2 regions of the Lactiplantibacillus sp. B652 genome follow, and region 2 is predicted to be linked to the other one. Evidence: predicted binding sites of a transcription regulator. Region 2 holds the regulator's gene; the other holds the start of a gene.

Region 1 (7,412 bases), on a different contig from region 2:
CTGATTCGTAGTCAGACACTCTATCCAATTGCGCTATGGGTGCTTATTTAAAATGCCGAGGACCGGGATCGAACCGGTACGGTTATCACTAACCGCAGGATTTTAAGTCCTGTGCGTCTGCCAATTCCGCCACCCCGGCAAATTAAAAGCGGAAGACGGGATTCGAACCCGCGACCCCCACCATGGCAAGGTGATGTTCTACCACTGAACTACTTCCGCATAATAAAGCTATTCAATTGTAAATGCCGACTAGAGGATTCGAACCTCCGACCTCCTCATTACTAGTGAGATGCTCTGCCAACTGAGCTAAGTCGGCATGTGCGGGTGAAGGGATTTGAACCCCCACGTCGTAAGACACTAGAACCTAAATCTAGCGCGTCTGCCAGTTCCGCCACACCCGCATGATATTAACCATGCCCGTTGCCGGTCTAACAGTTCTTACTGGTATGCCTTGACAACTATTTAACTTTATCATCTTGTTGAATAGTTGTCAACAACTTTTTCAATTAATTGGATAAATATACTTTTTTAATGGATAAACAAGTTCTATTTTTCCGACAAGAAATATTATAGCACGGTAGCCTAAAATAGCAAACCCTATTTTCAAAAAAATTCTATTTAATTTCAAAAAAGCCACTGAAACCGCCTTTTGACGGCTGAAATACGGCTGTAAATCTCCATTAAAAACTAACCTTTATCTTCCATAAAGCCTGCTTTCCACCAATTTTACTGCCGATACGCGTTAATTTTATACTCATAAATTATGCAAAAACGCGGACCCGCATCACTGCGAATCCGCGTTTGACTAAATCATCAATTCGATTTAACCTTGCTTTTCGATTTTAGTCTTACCGTGCATGTAAGGAACTAAGACATCTGGAATCGTAACCGTTCCGTCTTCATTTTGGTAGTTTTCCAAAATAGCTGCGACGGTCCGACCGACTGCTAAGCCACTCCCATTCAACGTGTGGACGAATTGGAGTTTACCATCATCGTCGCGATACTGGATGTGTGCGCGCCGTGCTTGGAAATCAGTACAGTTTGAACAACTTGAAATTTCACGGTACTTGTCTTGTTCTGGGAACCATACTTCTAGATCATGCGTCATGGCCGCGGTGAAACTCATATCACCAGTCGTTAACGTAATCACGTGGTATGGTAAGCCAAGCTTCTTCAATAATGATTCAGCATTATTGGTCAGCTTTTCAAGTTCATCCCATGAATCTTCAGGCTTCGTAAACTTGACCATTTCAACCTTATTGAATTGGTGTAAACGAATCAAGCCCTTGGTATCGCGACCGGCACTACCGGCTTCTTCCCGGAATGCTGGCGATAGCGCTGTGAAATAAACGGGTAATTTTTCTGCCGGAATAACTTCATCGCGGTAGTAGTTTACCAATGGGACTTCAGCAGTTGGGATCAACGTTAAATCTTGCGTTGTGATCCGGAAGGCGTCTTCCTTAAACTTAGGGAATTGACCAGTCCCGTACATTGATTCATCCGTCACCATGTATGGTGGTAAGACTTCGGTATAGCCTTCTGCTTCATGTTGGTCCAAGAAGAAGTTGTAGACGGCCCGTTCAAGTTTGGCCCCATCACCAATGTAGTATAAGAACCGACTTCCTGAGACTTTGGCGCCCCGTTCGAAGTCCAAGATACCTAAATCTTCACCGATGTCCCAGTGGGCTTTTGGTGTGAAGTCGAACTTCCGTGGCGTCCCGATCCGACGTATTTCAACCGCGTCTTCTTCCTTCAAGCTGACCGGCACGTCTGGATGAGGCATGTTTGGTAAATGAGCTGCCATGTCTTGGACTTGCGCGTCGATCGTCCGGCGTTGTTCATCCAAGTCTTTAACATCCGCACTAACCTTTTGCATTTCAGCAATTTCAGCACTGGCATCTTCTTTATTGCGCTTCTTTTCTGAAATCTCACCTGAGACCTTGTTCCGAGTAGACTTGAGTTGTTCACTCTTCGCAATCAATTCACGGCGTTGTTCGTCCGCAGCTAACAAGTCATCGATATCACTAGCAGCAACGCCCCGATGACCAAGTTGTTCTTTGACAAAATCGGCATTTTGCCGAATCATTTTAACATCTAACATAACGACGTCTCCTTTGTAGAAATTAGTTGTAAATAAAAACAGTCTCTCCTCCCATATTGGGACGAAGAGACTGCGATTCGCGGTACCACCCAAGTTCAGGATTATTTGTTAATCCCACCCTTAAACGGATAACGGCCGTGCCGTGCAGTATTACCTGCCCACATTGTCGCGCCGGAGTTTCGACTGCCGGTTCACACCACCCACCGGTTCTCTGAACGTCTACTTAAAACGCGCCGTGTTTACTATTCACTGTCTACTATAAATCATTGATGTCCAAAAGGCAACTAGCCGAGACTCTTAACCTTTTCATCAATCAAGCGAATGACTTCCTGACGAGCACTCGGGTCCGCAACGAAATCTAATTGGTCGCCATCTATTTGCATCTTAGGGCTGTGGTCATAGTTAGCGTACCAGTCCGTATACCGTTCGTTCAACGTTTGATAGTATTGGTATAGGTCTGGATCTTGGTCGATTTGTTCATATGAGCGGCCCCGCTTTTGAATTCGCTTGAGCATCGTATCGAACGAAATATTGATGTGAATCAACAAGTCTGGGCTCTTCTGATGCTCAGCTTCAGGCAATTCTTGCATCATGTTATTCAATAGCGAGTCGTAAATGTCAACTTCGGTGTTGGTCGCCCGTCCCAAATCCCCGTTTAAATGGAACAATAATGAATCTTCGAAGATTGAGCGGTCCAAGACGTCCAAGTCGTTGGCAAACGCTGATTTGATACTATCCAACCGTTTATTTAAAAAGTAGATTTGTAATAAGAACGCATACTTCTTAGGGTCCTTATAAAATAACGGCAAAATGGGATTATCATCAACTGATTCGTAAAACGCTTTGGAGCCGAAATGTTGGGCTACTAATTGCGTTAAACTCGTCTTGCCGGCACCGATTGTTCCTGACATTACAAGCATGGGGCGTCTCTCCTTTTAGTCACGTCAAAATTTTGATTATCTTTAAAAGCAACACTACATATTGTACGCACCCAAGTCCTAAAATGCAATATCTGGTGAGTCAATTCCATAAAAAACTTAGTTTGGCTTAATTTGTCTTGAGTGCATGATTAAAGCGTGCTGGTTTTCAAGGTCAAAAGCGGCCGTTCCGCCACCATGCGATTGGCTTCCTGGCTGTAGCGACCGACAAGCACAAGCCAAACAGCTATCACGTTTTAATTTCATGCTAGATGATGACTAGCGTAATTCGTAACTTCATGCCCACTAAAAAAGGCATCCCCCAGATTGGAGATACCTACTCAATTTGCTGATCAAGAACATCCGCGACTTAGGGGCGTAACCCCGTTTATATCGCGTCAGTCATGTTCCTAAGCTAAGTATTACTTAGCCGCCTTTTCACGTGCCTTTAACAGGCTCACGTATTGTTCCAAGGTCAGGTTGTGCTTGGTCATGAATTGGGCACTCTTTTTGCCGACGTAGCGGAAATGCCATGATTCATAATCAATCCCCGTTGACTTGGTCCCGCTCTTCGTAAAGCGTAGTACGAAACCGTAGTCTGGGGCGTGCTTGATTAACCATTGTTGCCCTTTGTTCTTGTCTGATGAAGAGAGCAACTGATTGCCATGCGTGTTATACCAATGCGTGTTCATGATATCAGCGGCTAAGCCGGTCTCATGCTCACTACCACGTGGTACCGCCACGTATTCTTTCGTCAGCTTCAAGGCTTCTTTGGCCGACTTGCCCTCGTTCTCATAGGTTTGAATCGATTGACTCCAAACCTCTTTTTGATAGGCAACGGACCGGTAACCAGAAACGATGGTTGCCGGGTACCCGGCCTTCTTAGCGCCAGCCATGAAAGCTTCCAGCGGCTTGACGATGGATGTCCGGACATCGATCCCGTTGACACTCGACTTACTGAAACTCATTTCTGAGCGCTTGTTCCACTTGTTGACGACAACCAAATCAGCATCCGTCGACTTGACGCCCTTCGGCAATTCACTGATCAATCGTTGTCGTTTGGTCTGCGTCTTGGTCGTTTTCGCCGAACTGCTTGATGATTTTGACGCACTCGACTGGCTGTTAGCGCCACAACCACTCAGGACGCCGACTAACGTTACTAATGCTAAACCTCTTACTAAATTACGCTTCCACATTTCTCTCGCTGCCTTTCTCTGTCCTAGCTTAGCATAGAGGACGGATTTAAAACTTGTTTTCCAGTCGATATTTGATAATTTTTAATGATTTTTTCATTTAGATCGTTCATCAATCCTCGCATAATCATATCTAATTTGATTGCCAGCCGACTCCCCGTTTGACAAAAAATGCACCTAACTCCAACTGCGAGTTAAGCACATTCTAAACACGAGTTAATCTTTACCATGATGATGGCGGGTTAAGTCAACCTTATCCAGCGGAATCATTTTGGTATGATAACGAATCTTGTAATAGACGTATAACACAATAAATAATGGGATACTCATGTAAGTGACCCCGATGGCTTGCCAGTCCAGTGTCGCAAAGGAATGCAAGTCTTGTCCAATAATGACGACCAAGCAGAGGATAAAGGCGAACCATGGCCCAAATGGGAACCACTTGGCATGGTAACGCAACTCACTGAGCTGATGGCCCTGCTTGACAAACGCCCGCCGGAACCGCAAATGTGAGATGGCAATTCCTAACCAGGCGATGAAGCCGGTCAATCCACTTGCAGACACCAAGAAGATGTAGATTCGTTGACCAAACAGGCTCGATAGGAACGTCAAGAGGCCAATGACCGTGGTTCCTAATAATGCCATGATTGGAATTCCACGCCGGTTGACCCGACCGAACGTCTTTGGCGCGTAGCCTTGTAATGACAAGGAGTATAGCATCCGCGTCGACGCATACATCCCTGAATTGGCTGCAGACAGGACGGAGGTCAAAATCACCGCGTTCATGACACTGGCAGCCGCTGCCAACCCGGCTCGTTTGAAGACTAAGGTAAACGGACTGATCGCAATATCACTCGCTGATGAACCCAGCAAGTCCTTAGACGTATAAGGAATAATGGCCGCAATCACAAAGATGGCCAAAATGTAGAATAATAAGATCCGCCAAAAAACTTGTTTGATGGCCTTCGGAATACTCTTCTCCGGCGTTGCGGATTCGCCCGCGGTAATCCCAATCAATTCCGTCCCCTGGAATGAAAAACCAGCGACAACGAACACGCTGAGAATCGTTGGAATTCCGCCCACAAATGGCGCCTTTTTATACGAGAAGTTGCTGAGGCCCGTCGCGTGACCACCCATGATGCCGACGATCGTCAACACCCCGATGACCAAGAAGACCAGGACCGTCACAACTTTGATCAGTGAAAGCCAGTATTCCGTCTCGCCAAACGACCGCACCGACAAAGCGTTGATCGTAAAAATCAAGACTAAGGCAATCAGACTGAAGACCCAGCCGGGCACGGTCGGCAACCAGAATTGCATGACGATTGCTGCCGTACTGATATCGACTGCCAGCGTAATCGCCCAGTTGAACCAATAATTCCAGCCCATCGCAAATCCCAGCGCTGGGTCGACAAACTTGGTTGCATACGTTGAGAACGACCCGGAGACTGGCAAGTACGTTGCCATCTCACCCAGACTCGTCATTAAAAAGTAGACCATGATACCGATGCCGACGTACGCCAGTAGCGCCCCGCCTGGCCCGGCCGTTGAAATTGCAGAACCGGATGCCACAAACAGGCCAGTCCCGATACTACCACCTAGTGCAATCATGGATAAGTGCCGGGTCTTTAAGGACCGGTGCACATCCTGATGTTGTTCTTCTGCCATTGCAGAACCTCCAAAAATCGATTTATATCTAAAAGTGTTCACACCGATTCAGGTTTAGCACAACCAAAATAAAAAGCCTTCTTGCAACGCGAAAACGTGCGCAAAAAGACTTTAATCAGATTGATTGACATAATTGCTGATTTCATCGTCGATAGCGCCCCGCAACTATTCTAGCTGCGACAGTCCTTGATTTATTCAACCAAGGCCCAACGGATAAATCGGTCATAGATTCATCTATTTCGGCGGTTGCCCCGTTCACTGACCTTCACTAGTGATGACCCACTTCTAGTCAGTTACTATTGTTAACCGCGTCCTCTTCTTTCGATATACTCAACCATTATATCCGACCAGTCCTCATTTGACAACCGGTCTTAATCGTTAATTTTAATAAAATTGATCTGGCAACATCGTCTTACCTAAAGCCTTGTTGTCAGAGTAGTCGATTGGAATGTCCACAACGACTGGACCATCCGTGGCAAAAGCTTGATCGAGCACCTTTTCTAGGTCAGCAGGTTGGTTGACCCGTAAACCGGTGGCACCAAAGCTTTCAGCATACTTGACAAAGTCGACTGGGCCAAAGTGCACGGCCGCATCTTCACCGTACTTCATCTCTTCTTGGAACTTCACCATATCGTAGGTCCCATCGTTCCAAATCAAGTGCACGATGTTTTGCTTCAAGCGCACAGCCGTCTCAAGTTCCTGAGCGGAGAACAAGAAGCCGCCATCACCCGAAACGGAAACAATCTGGGTGTTTGGCCGAACTAGCGCTGCGGCAATCGCCCATGGTAGTGCGACACCCAAAGTCTGCATCCCGTTACTGAACAGTAAGTGGCGTGGTTCATAGCTCCGGAAATGCCGTGCCATCCAGATGTAGTGACTCCCGACATCAACGGTGACCGTCATTTCATCACTGACCCGTTGTTGCAAAGCTGCGATGACTGATAGCGGATGATTTAGCTTAGACTGCTTATCAATATTAGGCACAAAGTCCCGCGTTTGCAGGCGTTCTTGTAATTCACTCAAATACGATTGGGCATCATCACTGATGTTATAACCCTTCATGTATGGTAACAAGAAGTCCAGAGTCTGCGCGATGTCTCCAATCAATTCCGTCTCTGGTTGGAAATTATGATCAAGTTCCGCGCGCATGGCGTCAATCACCACGATGCGGGCCTTACCTTCTGCATTCCAGTTACGTGGTTCGTATTCGATTGGGTCATAACCCACCGCAATGACCAAGTCAGACTTCTTCAATAACATGTCCCCTGGTTGGTTCCGGAATAAACCGACCCGACCAAAGAAATGGTTGGCTTCCAAATCACGTGAAATCACACCGGCTGCTTGAAACGTCTCGACAACTGGTAAGTTTGCGGCCGTCACGAGGTTGCGAATCGCCTTAGTGACTTCTGGTGAGGAAGCACGCATCCCAACTAATAAGACGGGTAACTTGGCTGCTTTGATCTTTTGTGCCAGTAACGTGGCTTCAACTGGACTAGCAGGTCCTAATTTTGGTGCTTGAATCGGTGTGATGAC
Region 2 (7,412 bases):
GGGCGGCCAGTTCATTCGCCATCCCACCGAGCAGATAGGTCTTGCCGACGCCAAACGACCCATACAGGTAAAGACCGCGATGAAACCGTTTCGGGGCTTGCGTGTAAGCATCAATAAAGTCCAGCGCTGCCACCAGTGCCGTCGCGCGGTCGCCGTCTTGATCATACGACTTTAAATCGGCCGTTTGAATGCTTTTGGGCATGCTGATCGACCGGACTCGTTGTTGTAGCGCTCGGGCTGCCTGTTGTTCTTGTAATTGCGGCGTTGGTTGATAAGCAATGTCGATCAGATGATTACTCATCACCAATGTCGGCTGATAGCCCGGTGCCTGCGTCGGTTCATGCCGGGCGAGCTTGCGTTTTTCTTCGCAAAATTCATATAATTTGGCACCAGAGCGTTCCAAAGCATCCGCAGATAATTCATCCTGGTGAGCGGCTAAAAACTGACGAACATCTGGATCATGATACACGGTCGTCATTAACGCCTCATAGCGATGATTCAAATTTTTGCGATTCATTAACGTCCGGAGTGTTTCTGAGATATTCTCCATGCTTTAGTCCTCCTTTTCTGAATTTGTCTCGAGCTTGGCGAGTCGTGCCGCTAATTGCTGGCGTTGTTCTTCCGACAGTTGCTTGTTGGGCTTGTCCGGCTGAGCTTCGCCGGCCTGTTGTTTCTGGGCCCACTTCGGCATCACTTCTTTGCGGGTTGGCCGGGCATTCGACTTACGCCGCGGTGTCGAGGTCTTCGGCCGCTGACGTTGCTTCAAGTAGGCCAACGCCGCTTCTGGCGTGTTGACGCCATGTTGTTGCCAGTCATTGGCGACCGTTTCTATCAAACTTCGATTGAGCGCAGCCAACTCCCGGTTTTGGAGCAAGTAATAAATGACGATGTTGATGACCGAATTCGGTAACACGCCCCTACTGATCAAGTCATGGACCAGCCGATTTTCACCACTTGTCACAAAGCCGTGCTTTTCTGCCTTCACCGCCGCCAAAAAATCGTACGGCGCGGCCTGCTTCGCAACATCGACCAGTTGCTGTTCCGCCTTAGAAAGTTGTGCCGTTGAAGCTGGCTGCCGGGTTGCCTTACTAGAATTGGCCGCCGTAGTGGTTGGTTTAGTCGACTGATCGGTCGTTGCTTCATTTGTCGTCGTCCGAGTTGGCGTGGTTGGCCGCTCATACCGGCGTGCGATCAACAGTTTCAACTGGTTCTCGTCAAATTGTCCAGTCGTCAAACTGGCAACTTCACTGATCAGCTTGGCCATCTCGATCTCACTGATGCCATAAACCCGACTTTCCGTAACGATAAGTTGGCGCGAACTAGCCACTTGTTTCAAGTCAACGTAATTTTGCTTCAAGATTTGACCTAATAATTGCCAATCGAAGTCATCATCACTGAGTACTGGTGATTGATCTTCAGCTGGCTCATTGGCAGCCAGCTGTGCCCGCACCTGCTGGACAGGGCGTGGCGTGGTCGTGACTTTATGACCATCAATATGAAATACCTCGAGGATATTAGCCGTCACGTCCTTTGCCGCCGTCAGATCCACCGGTTGCGTGGCAAAATCACTAGCCAACTGTTGGTAGCGTAATTCACCCACGGTATCGAGTAATAAAACGCTCAACAGGTCATCCGCAAAGAATTGTAAGGCTAGTTGCGGTGCCTGCAAGCGATAAATATACAAAGTGCCGAGCTCATCTTGTTGGTAATAACTCCGTAACAGCCCCGTCGCCTCTAGTTTACGACGTGCTGCCAATACGGTCGGTAAATCGGCGTTCAAAATTCCTAGCAATTCCGCATGACTACGACGATTACTCAGTTCGTTTTCACTGCTTTGTAAGCTTCGCAGCGCGGCATACAAACTATATGCCAGTGGCCCGATCAACGGTAAATACAGCTCCGCTAAAACCGCTTGCTGGGCGGCGCTCAACGCTGGGGCTTGTGGGACCACCAGTCCTGATTTGGGCGTCAATGGTTCTTCATTTGGCATCTTGTTCACCATTCTTTTGACCTAATCTTTTTTACGTTTTGGCGCGTGCTCGGTCTTCGCTGACGGTTTCGCCAACTTGACCTTGTCACGTTCCATCATATCTTGGAGTTCGTTCAAGAAGACGTGCATATCCTTGAATTGGCGATAAACACTAGCGAAGCGAATATAAGAAATTTCATCAATATCCGCGAGTTGTTCCATCACGTACTCACCGATCACTTGGCTAGAAATTTCATTTTCACCCAGCGACCGGACTTTATTTTCAACATCATCAACGACCCCAGTCATGGTTTCCATGCTGACTGGGCGTTTTTCGGCGGAGCGAATAATCCCTCGTAAGACCTTCTCACGATTGAATTCTTCACGGGCACCATTTTTCTTGATCACTAATAACGGGGTCGCTTCGACCCGTTCAAACGTCGTAAATCGGAAACCACAGTTTTCGCATTCCCGCCGACGCCGGATGACGCGACCGTCATCAGTCGGTCGACTGTCAACCACACGGGAGCCATTATGATGACAATGTGGACATTGCATAGCTTTCACACCCCTTGTAACAAGTCACAATTATTTTTATTAAACAGTCATAGTTTCTAGCCATTTTAACACGGCGGCTTCAGTTTTATCAACGGTTGAACCGTTATCAATCACCACGTCCGCCCACGCGGCCTTTTGCGCCAATGGCAGCTGACTCGCAATTCGTGCCTGGGCCGCTTGCTTTGACAGCTGGTTGCGCGCCATCAAGCGTTTTAGTACGATGGCCGGTGGTGCAGTCACGACGACAACCTGGTCACAGATATTCTGCCAGCCACTCTCATAGAGTAACGGCACGTCTAGAATAATCGCCGTTGGATTCGACTGGCCTGCCGCAACGATGGCTTCAAACATCGCATATTGAATCGGCAAACTGGTGATGGCCGTCAAATCCTGCAAGGCGGCCGAATCATTAAAAACTAACTGACCAAGCCATGGGCGATTGAGTGAACCATCCGCCAATAATGCGTCCGGCCCAAACTTAGCTGCGATTTTCTGCGTCGTGGGTTGTCCTGGTCCTTCGACCGCCCAGGCGATTTTGTCAGCATCCACGATAGGTAAATACTGCGCTAATAACTTAGAAACGGTTGATTTTCCAGTCGCAATTCCACCGGTCAACCCGATTAATTTCGTCACGGTGATCACCTACAATCGTTGTTCAAGGGGACAGAAATGTGTCCCACGCTGCGCGACCTTGATCTTCTCAATCATCGTGCCACACCGCTCACAAGGTTCGCCTTCACGACCATAGACATGCAGGTGATTCTGAAATTGACCGGCCTCACCAAACGCCGTTGAGAACGAGTGTACCGTCGTTCCGTGTCCTTTGATGGCTAATGCCATTTCGGTAATAATATTGTCGCGCAACGTTGCAATTTCATCGGCTGTCAGCGAATTAGCTGGCCGCATCGGATGAATCTTGCTCATCCACAACGTTTCATCCGCATAAATATTGCCGATGCCCGCAATCTTACTCTGGTCCAGTAAGAGCGGCTTGATCATTTTCTTGGAATGTTCAAGCGTCGCAGTCAGATAAGCCAAGGTCAGTTGGTCAGCGACCGGCTCCGGCCCAATCGTGCGTAGCCCAGCCACCGACAGCTCCTCACCAGTCGGCACCAACGTCATCCGCCCAAATTTACGGGTATCGTTATACAGCAAGTCCCGGTCGTCCGTTAAATGAAAAACGACGTGCGTATGCTTGTCGCGCGCTTCACCACGCGGAACGACGTTGTACTTACCTTCCATGCGTAGGTGTGACACCATCGTTAAACCGTTACTAAATCGGAACAATAAATATTTGCCACGCCGGTCGATGGTTTGAATCGTCTGGTTAATCAGTCGTTCTTTAAATAAAGCCACGTCATTATTGATGATTTTGGGCCAATAGACGTCAATATCAGCAATCGTGGCACCCTTAACGAGCCGATTCAACCCACGACGAACCGTTTCAACTTCTGGTAATTCAGGCATGGTGGTTCCCCCTATTTTGCATCGTACCAAGTATCACCGTAGTGACTCTCGACCTTCAACGGTACGGCTAACTTCACGGCGGAATCCATCACGCTTGGTACTAATTTTTCTAAAACTGGAATCTCTTCCTTTGGTGCTTCAAAAATCAATTCATCATGAACTTGTAAAAGCATGGTTGCTTTCAAACCAGCTTTTTTCAACTCGGCTTGCATCTTGATCATCGCAATTTTGATAATATCGGCCGCACTACCTTGAATTGGCGTGTTCATGGCCGTCCGTTCGGCAAACGAGCGTTGGTTGAAACTCTTCGAATTAATGTCTGGCAAATAGCGACGACGATGAGAAATTGTCTCAACGTAGCCTTGTTCCTTTGCCGATTTGACAATATCATCCATGTACTGCTTGACACCTGGATATTCCTTGAAGTAAGCGTCAATAAAGCTGCGCGCTTGCTTACGACTGATACCAATATTTTGTGACAAGCCATAGTCACTGATGCCGTAAACGATACCGAAGTTGACCGCTTTGGCTTGCCGACGAATATTAGGTGTCACGTCTTCAGCGGATTTCAAATTAAAGATCCGCATCGCTGTGGCGGCATGAATGTCGTCGCCTTCCTTAAAGGCCGCTTGCATGTTCTCATCACCGGTAATATGGGCGAGCACCCGCAATTCAATTTGTGAATAGTCAGATGAGAAGATCTGCCAACCGTCATGACTCGGAACGAACGCCTGCCGAATCTTACGCCCTTCTTCGAGCCGAACAGGAATATTTTGCAAGTTCGGGTCAACTGAGGACAAGCGGCCGGTTTGCGTCAACGTTTGGAGATAACGCGTGTGCACTTTTTGGTCCGTGGAATGAATGGCATCCAGCAAGCCCACCACGTAGGTTGATTGAATCTTTGAAATTTGACGATACTGCAAGATATTCGCGACGATTGGTGCTTCTGGTGCTAATTTTTCCAACACGTCGACGGCGGTCGAGTAACCGGTCTTCGTCTTTTTAATGACTGGTAACTTCATTTCTTCAAATAAAATGTGGCCCAATTGCTTGGGTGAATTGATATTGAACTCTTCACCGGCTTCTTGATAGATGGTCTGTTCGATCTCACTCAGGCGTTCAGTAAACTGACTACCCATCGCCTTCAAGCGACTGCTATCAACGGTAATGCCGGCAATTTCCATCTGAGCGAGCACCGTCGCCATTGGCTTTTCGATATCATCGTAGAGTTGGGCCTGCTCATTATCCGCGAGTTCTTTCAACAAGCGCGGTTTCAAATCAGCGATCGCCGCTAATTTTCGTGCCAAATGACTGAAGAACACGTCATCATCTTCAGGAATCGCACGTTTGACACCCTTGCCGTAGACGGTCTCGTCACTTGGCAAGTCAGTGTAGCCGTGTTGTTCCGCCAGACTACCAAGGTCGTTGCTGTTATCATTGGTGTCTAGTAAATATGAAACGAGTAATAGGTCAAAATCAACTTTACCAAGCTGGATGCCCAAACGGTTCAGCCCAACCATCGTTCGTTTCATATCAAAAACGTCCTTGGTCAGCGTATCGCTAGTCAAAAGCTCGCTGACTGCGGGTTGCATCAGCAATTCAACATCACGACTAATATACCAATGACCATCCGCACCAATCGCAAAACCAGCGAAGGCGGAGGTGTGGTAGTTTGGTGTCGGCATTTCAAGATAGAAGTCGACATTGGTCGTGAATTGTTGTAATTCATCCAAATTGTCTTTGGTCAAAACAGTGTATTCGATTGGTGTTGCTGGTTCGTCAGATTGCAGATGCAACTTCTTCAAAAATGACTGAAAATCCATCGTTTGATAGAACGCGGCCAACTGGTCCAAATCAGGGCCATTATAGGTCAAATCTGACAACTGAACCTCAATCGGTGCATCCCGCTTGATGGTTGCGAGCACCTTGGCTTGAGCCGCCTGTTCGCGGTCCTCAATCAGATGTTCCTTCATCTTGCTGGCCTTCATCGCATCGATGTTTTCATAGATACCTTCCATCGACCCGTATTGTTTCAGCAATTTCAGCGCTGTCTTCTCGCCGACCTTGGTCACACCAGGATAATTATCTGAAGTATCACCCGTTAGCCCCTTCATATCAATGATTTGTGCCGGCGTGATGCCTAATTTTTCTGTAACGTGTTCTGGGGTGTAGCGTTCAACTTCTGAAACCCCTTTAACGGTCACTGCCACCGTCGTCCGTTCCGTCGTCAACTGGGTCAAATCACGATCACCAGTAACGATTGTCGTCGTATAGCCAGCTTGATCAGCCTGACCAGCCAGCGTCCCGATAATATCATCGGCTTCATAATCTTTTAATTCATAATGTTTAATGCCATAAGCGTCCAATAATTGCTTAATATATGGCATCTGCTCAGAGAACTCACTTGGGGTCTTGGCGCGGCCCCCCTTATAGTTATCATACATGGCAGTTCTAAACGTGGTCTTACCCGCATCAAAAGCCACCAGCATATCAGTGGGGTCCACGGCCTTGATCATGTGGTCAAGCATGGTATTAAAGCCATAAATAGCGTTTGTATGCAAGCCATCCGGATTTACGAACCGTTCCAGTTGGTTATGCAAGGCAAAGAACGCCCGAAACGCCACACTGTTACCATCAATCAGTAATAATTTTTTTGCCATTGGTTTGCTCCCCGTCTCTTAATTTTAAGTTATCGATATCATGCAATGCTCATCAGTGTTATCAGTCATTTTGCATCAAACTGATTTTGCGACCGGTATGTGGTCCACTAACAAGTGGTTTACCCTTATAATTGTACCAAACAATCACCTAAAACGGGAGTTCGGCCCACTGAAAACCCAGCAAATCATAGATTTTCTGTTCGTTAGTGAGCTGGCCGCCTTTGACTTTGAACATTGACACGCATTGTGTGTTATGAATCATGATTAAAACGTGCCATTTTCTAAGTTCAAGTGCTGCCAGCTGGGACCCGCTGGAAACAGTGCGAGTTACCGTAAACTTGCTGTAGTAGATGCTTCCTACACCGGCTTCCAGGCATTCTGTGCAATGGCCGGAACGTGGTGGACACAGATTTAAGCCGACAGCCCACGTCTTAAATACTGGTCTTTCACTAACCAAGCCAAAAACGCTTGCTAAGTGAAATTTCACCACTTGGCCTTGCCCAGAATACCTTCCAGCCTGGATAGTAGTCGAAAGGCGGACATGTGCGGACCCAACTTTTTTAAAGACTGATCACTGATTCATATCAAACAGTACAGCTGTTATCTGACTGTTAGATTTGTTTTGTCTAAAACTTTTTCTTAGTCATTAGTCTATCGTCTAGTGTCGTCGATACAGGAGTGTCCAGATTACTATCCTTTACTCGATATGTCTTCGAATAAGGCTAAATATTAATTAGTCGTTAATGCTTTGCAATCAG

The links. The regulator NrdR, encoded in region 2, represses ribonucleotide reductase genes. The targets are predictions, from matches to a motif close to ACACNATATATNGTGT.
Region 1: a site for NrdR is predicted at 3,073-3,088, ahead of MZO40_RS11575 (deoxynucleoside kinase). Genes of this name have one in related genera too.

Annotation. Positions count from the first base shown of each region.
Region 1 is NZ_JAMSKY010000009.1:59,907-67,318, forward strand. It holds tRNA gene MZO40_RS11545 (tRNA-Arg) at 1-43, opposite strand, end outside; tRNA gene MZO40_RS11550 (tRNA-Leu) at 54-139, opposite strand; tRNA gene MZO40_RS11555 (tRNA-Gly) at 148-219, opposite strand; tRNA gene MZO40_RS11560 (tRNA-Thr) at 244-316, opposite strand; tRNA gene MZO40_RS11565 (tRNA-Leu) at 320-401, opposite strand; gene serS (serine--tRNA ligase) at 824-2,101, opposite strand; gene MZO40_RS11575 (deoxynucleoside kinase) at 2,386-3,021, opposite strand; gene MZO40_RS11580 (D-alanyl-D-alanine carboxypeptidase family protein) at 3,441-4,214, opposite strand; gene MZO40_RS11585 (amino acid permease) at 4,428-5,879, opposite strand; lysine riboswitch at 6,024-6,205, opposite strand; gene alsS (acetolactate synthase AlsS) at 6,264-7,412, opposite strand, start outside.
Region 2 is NZ_JAMSKY010000002.1:243,981-251,392, forward strand. It holds gene dnaI (primosomal protein DnaI) at 1-550, opposite strand, end outside; gene MZO40_RS03885 (replication initiation and membrane attachment family protein) at 554-1,990, opposite strand; gene nrdR (transcriptional regulator NrdR) at 2,012-2,527, opposite strand; gene coaE (dephospho-CoA kinase) at 2,567-3,160, opposite strand; gene mutM (DNA-formamidopyrimidine glycosylase) at 3,170-3,994, opposite strand; gene polA (DNA polymerase I) at 4,006-6,654, opposite strand.